Linked DNA regions of Acidicapsa ligni. The protein of the gene in region 1 interacts with the protein of each later gene in a pairwise test. Links are inferred from orthologs where the notes say so. Each region holds a gene or a part of one and is shown in the gene's direction. Other genes may lie near its edges.

Evidence for each region.
Region 2: the proteins of tsaE (region 1) and rlmB interact in binary tests that used the Escherichia coli proteins (3 or more experiments, as listed by UniProt). The link is inferred for Acidicapsa ligni from one-to-one orthologs.

What each region holds. Positions count from the first base shown.
Region 1 is NZ_JAGSYG010000005.1:70,102-73,419, forward strand. Bases 195-3,194 are described here. They hold tsaE (tRNA (adenosine(37)-N6)-threonylcarbamoyltransferase complex ATPase subunit type 1 TsaE), read left to right. Parts: upstream 195-1,466; coding sequence 1,467-1,922; downstream 1,923-3,194. Other genes in these bases: OHL19_RS17185 (NAD(P)H-hydrate dehydratase), read left to right, coding at 195-1,470; OHL19_RS17195 (trans-sulfuration enzyme family protein), read right to left, coding at 2,035-3,183. Also shown: more of OHL19_RS17185, read left to right, coding at 1-194; OHL19_RS17200 (carboxypeptidase-like regulatory domain-containing protein), read right to left, coding at 3,279-3,318. UniProt on the Escherichia coli protein: Required for the formation of a threonylcarbamoyl group on adenosine at position 37 (t(6)A37) in tRNAs that read codons beginning with adenine.
Region 2 is NZ_JAGSYG010000001.1:770,932-774,219, forward strand. Bases 316-3,285 are described here. They hold rlmB (23S rRNA (guanosine(2251)-2'-O)-methyltransferase RlmB), read left to right. Parts: upstream 316-1,382; coding sequence 1,383-2,189; downstream 2,190-3,285. Other genes in these bases: OHL19_RS03020 (hypothetical protein), read right to left, coding at 316-527; OHL19_RS03025 (RNA polymerase sigma factor), read right to left, coding at 604-1,230; OHL19_RS03035 (M1 aminopeptidase family protein), read left to right, coding at 2,315-3,285. Also shown: OHL19_RS03015 (zinc ribbon domain-containing protein), read right to left, coding at 1-16; more of OHL19_RS03020, read right to left, coding at 135-315; more of OHL19_RS03035, read left to right, coding at 3,286-3,288. UniProt on the Escherichia coli protein: Specifically methylates the ribose of guanosine 2251 in 23S rRNA.

The sequences.
Region 1 (3,318 bases):
CTGCTCGCTGAATCGGGCTGCGCGGTAACGGTATTGCTGCTCGGGGATCCAGCCGGATTGCATGATGAACCGGCGACGGCGTGGAAATGGCTGACGGAGCATCTGGACTTGCTGGCAGCGGAGGCGATCCTGAGCGAGGATGATTTTGCCCGGCATTCTGAAGCGCTTACGGCTGATCTCGTCCTTGACGCTATCTGCGGCACGGGCTTCAAACCGCCCCTGCGTGGACTTCCGCTGGCTGCACTGAACTGGCTGCAGGCGGCCAAGTCTCCAGTGCTGGCAGTCGATCTGCCGTCTGGCTGGGATGCGGACGAAGTCAAGCTTCAGCCGACGGATGCTGATAATAAGCCGCTTCTATCTTTCCCCGCAGACGCCATTATTACGTTTACGGCTCCCAAGCCGGCCCACGTTTTCAGCCAGCTTACGCGCTACTGGTATCAGCCGGTCGTCGTAGCATCCATTGGCTCGTCTGAAGAAACAATCGTTTCCAGCCTGAATATTCGATGGACGGGCTCGGCCAAGGCCATTACAGAAGCGGTCCGCACGGTCGATTCGAACAAGGGGATGTACGGCCATGTGCTGGTAGTCGGCGGCAGTCCGGGTAAATCGGGCGCGCCGGGCATGACCGCGCTGGCAGCTCTGCGAACGGGCGCTGGCCTGGTTACGGCTGCGGTGTCTCCATCTGTGCTTTCGCTGGTGGCCGCGCTCGCGCCGGAGTTGATGACGCATGCGCTAATTGCAGATGAAACCGGGCAGATTTCGGCGAAGAATCTGGAAGCTGAAAATCTCAAAACGCTGCTGAATAAGATCACGGTTCTTGCCATCGGGCCCGGCCTTGGCGAAACCCCCGAGGCAGTCGAGTTTGCGTTAGGCCTGTTGGCTGCAACGCGTATTCCGGCTGTTGTCGATGCCGATGCTTTGAACGCCATCGCACGGCAGCCGGAAAAGCTGATCGAGCTGGCGAAAGATCGGACGATGGTTCTGACTCCGCACCCTGGCGAAATGGCGCGGCTGACCGGGCTGACGACGAAGCAGGTGCAGGCGGACAGGCTGAAGGTCGCCCGCGATTTCTCGGCCAAATACGGCGTGATTCTTGTGCTCAAAGGGGCTCGAACGCTGATTGCGCATCCAGATGGTTCGGTGGCGGTGAATACGACCGGGAATCCGGGAATGGCCAAGGGGGGCAGCGGTGACTTGCTGACGGGCTTTGTCGCCAGCCTGCTCGGCCAGCATCCGAAGAATCCTAAGCGGGCGGTGGAAGCGGCTGTCTACTTACATGGGCTGGCGGCGGACATCACGGTTCGCCAACATGATCAGCACACGTTGCTGGCGACGGATTCGCTGGCCTATCTCGACAAAGCGTTTCGCTTTCGCCCGTTTTCCTATGATTTTCGTCTCGGTTCCGGGTATGGTTGGTTGCAGGGATTACCCGCCGATTTTGGCGGTTTAGATACTCCAGGAGTGAGATGAGCAAAGAGCCCACGGTCCACGAATACGAGACAAAATCCAGCGCAGGAACCATCGCCATCGGGCGCAAATTGGCGGCTCTGCTTACGCCGCCGCGGCTGCTTATTCTGACGGGCGATTTGGGTGCGGGCAAGACCACGCTGGTCAAGGGAATCGCGACCGCGCTTGGAGCTGCTGACTCGGATGAGGTCACAAGCCCAACGTTCACGCTGGTCCATGAATACTCCGGCTCACTGGATGGCAAGCCGATCAAGCTGTTGCATCTTGATCTGTATCGGCTCGATGCCGAGCGCCAGCTTGATTCGCTTGGGCTGGATGAGATGCTGACCCCGGATGCGCTGGTGCTGATCGAGTGGGGAGAAAAATTCAAGAGCATCCGCAAGCGTGCTGACGGCGAGATCACCATCACTTCAGAGGGTGGGGATACGCGCAAGGTCGTGGTAAGGCTGAACTAGATCCTGCCTGGGAAATATAGGCAGGGCAATATAGGCAGAGAAACGTAAAAGCCCGTCTGCACTTCGATATACATGAGATATCGAAGTGCAGACGGGCTTTTTGCGGTTGAGCTTAGACTGCTGCCAGAGCCTGGGTCAGGTCGGCGATCAGGTCGTCTTTATCTTCGATACCGACAGAGAGACGCAGCAGGCCTTGTGTGATTCCGATGGCCTGACGACGCTCTTCGGTGAGCGCGGCGTGGGTTGTGGTGGCGGAGTGGGAGGCCAGCGATTCGACGCCGCCTAACGACTCTGCATTGAGGAAGAGCTTGACCGCACCGAGGACGCGTCCGACGGCCTCGCGGGAGCCCAGCTCCAAGGTCATCATGGAGCCGAAGCCCTTCTGCTGACGTACTGCGAGCTCGTGCTGCGGATGCGACTTGAGGCCGGGATAGAAGATCTTCTGGACTTTTGGGTGCGTCGAGAGGAATTCGGCAAGGGCGCGGCCGTTTTCTTCATGCTGCTTCATACGCAGAGGCAGCGTCTTGATGCCGCGGAGGACGAGGAAGCTTTCAAATGGCGAAAGAATGCCGCCCATTGCTTTTTGAATCAGGTGAAAGCGAGTTGCGTGTTCCGGCTTGCTGCCGACCAGGACACCGCCGAGGCCGTCGGAGTGTCCATTGAGGAACTTGGTCGTCGAGTGCATGACGATATCCGCTCCGAGCGCCAGGGGGCTTTGCAGGGCGGGCGACAAGAAGGTGTTGTCGACGCTGACTTCGGCTCCGCGGCTGTGGGCAAGCTCGGATACAGCACGAATGTCGGTGAGCTGCATCAGCGGGTTGGTCGGCGTCTCGACGTGGACCAGCCTAGTGGAGGGCTTGAGTGCTGCGGCGAGAGCATCCAGGTTGGTGAGATCGACATACTCGATCTGGATGCCGTAGTTCTGAATGACCTGATCGAGAAGCCGTGCCGTGCCGCCATAGACATTGTGCGAGCAGATGACGTGATCGCCGGTATGCAGCGGTGCGACGAGCGCGGTGATTGCAGCCATGCCGCTGCCGAAGACCTTGGCGTTTGCGCCGCCTTCAAGGGCGGCAAGTGCTTCTTCAAGACGGTCGCGGGTAGGATTGCCGCCACGCGAATAGTCCCAGCCTTTGTCGCTGCCGATGCCGTTCAGTTCAAAGGTCGATGAGAGATAGATGGGGACATTGACCGATCCGGTCTGTGGGTCGGGGTATTGTCCGGCATGGACGGCAAGCGTGGCGTATTTGTGTTCAGACATGAAGACTCCTGGCGCTGGGTGGCAACTCTTTAGCTTATCGTGGCCGACTTGTTATGGCTGATGAAGGCAATGGCCGAGGGGGGCAGGGTGCGCATTCAAGCTGCGGCCGGAAGCAGGATACGAATCCGCGTTGCA
Region 2 (3,288 bases), on another replicon or contig:
ATTGTGGATCGCGCATAAGTGATCTGGACAGCATAACTCAGATTTAAGATACAAATCTACTGTTTGAGACGACACAGATCGAAAAGAAGTTGCGACTAATTTCAACTAAGAGACATCGTTGAATTTTTAATGACTCAGGATCGCTTTTTCCACCATCCGGCAACCAGTACCGCGCCAAGAATCGTAGGGCAAACGATGCACGCCCACAGGCTCAGCTGGCTTCCAGGATCGGCCAGATGCTCACCCGCAATCAGGCTGTCCGTAACTTCCCATATCAGTGGCGCAATGAGAACAAGGACCAGCAGCGCAAACCCCAGGGCGACAGCCCGGTTGCGGCTTCCTCCCTGCTGTTGTTCTCGTCGAACACCCAGAGAACTCCTCACCACTCGTCGCGTACGATTGGCTACGGTTCGCTCCCGGTTTGCATCCAGCCCATGCAGCGCATTCAGCAAATCCGCAGACGGACTGGTGTCCACCACGTGGGAAGTGTCCTGCCCCGTGCTTCGAATTTGCTTGGCTGCGCTCAACCTGCCGTCTCCGCTATTGATTGTGGCCTTTATCTGGATAGGACGGGCTGACCCAGTGCGGCCTTGGAATTCGGATCTAATCTGCCAGCTTAGGCTTCATAAAAGCCAATCCACGATACAGTCGCGATTTTACCGTGGAAAGCGGGGCGTGGGTAACTTTTGCAATTTCTTCTAAAGAAAGATCTTCATGGAACCGTAGCACCAGCACTTCCCGGTACAAAGGCTCCATTTGCAAAAGCGCCGTCGTGAGTCTGTCACGATCCTCGCCACTCGAACACTGATCGAAAGGCGTCGGTCCATCCGCCGCAATTTCGATGCCCATCGGCCTGTCTTCATCACCGGCCGTCTCGAACATTTCATCCAGGCTCGACATCGTGCGCTTGCGCCGCAGGTCGATCACCAGGTTGCGTGCAACCGTAAACAGCCACGTGTCAAACCGCGCCTTGCCATTGAACTGACCACCGCGCAGCAGAACCCGCATCCAGACTTCCTGGAATAAATCCTCAGCCTGCTCGCGATTGCTCGTCAGGTACAGCAGGTAGCGCAACAATCGGTGCTGATAGCGAACAATCAGCTCGTCAAGCAGTCCCACATCCTGCCGTTTCAGACCCTCGGCAATCGCCAGGCTCTCCTGGCGAACCAGTTCTTGAGCGGCCCGGGCGCTGACGGAATCGACGATAGCTGCTGAGGCGAACGATGTCATCACATCAAGTAGACGCGGAATCCGGCTCCCAGGACGAAGTTTTTTCTCAAAAAGTGGATATTTTTTTAAAGATAATTTCAGGAACAGTATTTTGTTCGACTCTATCCACTATCACCAGCCCATAGAAATCGCACACGATCTACACTAAAGATATGCAAATTCTCTACGGACTGCACCCTGTCGAAGAGGCGCTCAAAGCGGGCAAACGCCGCTTCGATCACGTGCTGGTAGCCCGCGAACGCCGCGATGACCGCCTCGAAGCCATCGTCTCCCTCTGCCGCGACCTCAAAATCCGCCTCCGCACCGAGCCCCGCGAAACCCTCACCGACATGGCCCACACCCCGGCTCACCAGGGAGTCGTCGCCATCGTTCGCGCCCAGCAGTTCCTCACCATCGAGGACATTCTGGAACCCATCGCCACCCCGCGCCTCGTCCTCGCCCTCGACGGCGTTGAAGATCCCCAGAACCTCGGCGCACTCCTTCGCTCCGCCGACGGAGCCGGAGTCGACGCAGTGGTCATGACCGAGCGCCGCGCCGCGCCCCTGAGCGCCGTAGCCGCCAAGGCCGCCGCCGGAGCCCAGGAGCATCTCCGCATCGCCCGCGTCGTCAACCTCGTCCGCTCCCTCGAAGAGCTCAAGCGTAAGAACATCTGGATCATCGGTCTCGACGAGCGCGGCACTATGGACTACGACCAGTTCGACTTCACCGGCGACTGCGCCCTGGTCATGGGCCGCGAAGGCGACGGTCTCCACGAACTCGTCCGCCGCACCTGCGATCATCTCCTGCGCATCCCCATGGCTGGCGGCGTCAGTTCCCTCAACGTCTCCGCCGCCGGAGCCGTGGTGCTCTTTGAAGCCTTCCGCCAGCGCCGCAGTAAACAAAAGGCAGCCACCGGCGTTCCAGACAAATCTCCCACTGCCGCGTCCAAGCCTAAGAAACAGAAAGGCCTGGGTTCGTAAGTATCGAATCGGATCTGCCAGGCACCCGAGGTCATGGAACATGACCTCGGGTGGGATCTAACAAACATCCAAACTCCATTGATGGCCAGATTCACAGCTCAGGGGATAGGCCGGAGAACAGAATCATGAAAGCAAGCATTTTCCCGGCAGCAGTCTCCACCATGCTTCTCGCCGTAGCAGTGGCCATAATCAGTTCAGCCCATCCATCCCAGGCACAAACCTCCACCGGAACACCTCCCGTTTCCTCGCAGACCATCCAGCAGACCGATCAGGACGCGGCGAAAAAAGGCAAAGTCCTCTTTTCCCGTTCCATCGACTCCAACGGCCAGACCGTTGACAACGTCAATGACCCTGCGAACCCGCAAACCACCCCTGCCCCGCAGAATTCCGACGCTCTGAAAGCCTCCGGCAATCTCTCAGCAGGGCAGGCAGCAGTAAAGATCGCTCCTCAGCCCACCGCCGAGGACGCCGAGCGAGCAGCCCTCACCTACACCGATTTCGACCTCGACGCCCGCCTCCGCCCCGCTGAAGGCCACCTCGCCGTGCGCGCCCTGGTCACCGTGCGCAACGACGGCAAAACGCCGCTCCTCCACATCCCTCTGCAGCTTTCTTCCACGCTCGATTGGGAGATCATCCGCCTCAACGGACGTCAGATGCCCTTCACCCAGGCCGTTCTGAACTCCGACGCGGACCACACCGGCCAGCTTCACGAGGCAGCCATCACCCCGTCCGCCCCGCTCGCCCCCGGTGCCAGCCTGCAATTGGACGTAACCTACTCCGGCATCATTGCCCAGTCCGCCAAGCGTCTTCTCGCCATCGGAACCCCCGACGATGTCGCTGCTCACTCCGACTGGGATCGCATCGGCATCGACTTCACCGGCCTCCGCGGCTTCGGCAACGTCGTTTGGTATCCCGTCTCATCCGTCCCCGTCATCCTCGGCGATGGCGCGCGCCTCTTCGATGAAATCGGCACTCACAAACTCCGCAGCGCCGGAGCCCATTTCCGCCTGGCGCTCACCGTCGAAACACCCCCGGGCCAGGCTCCCAACGTCGCCCTGATCAATGGCCGTCCAGCCGCTTTGTCCCAGACCCTTGGAGC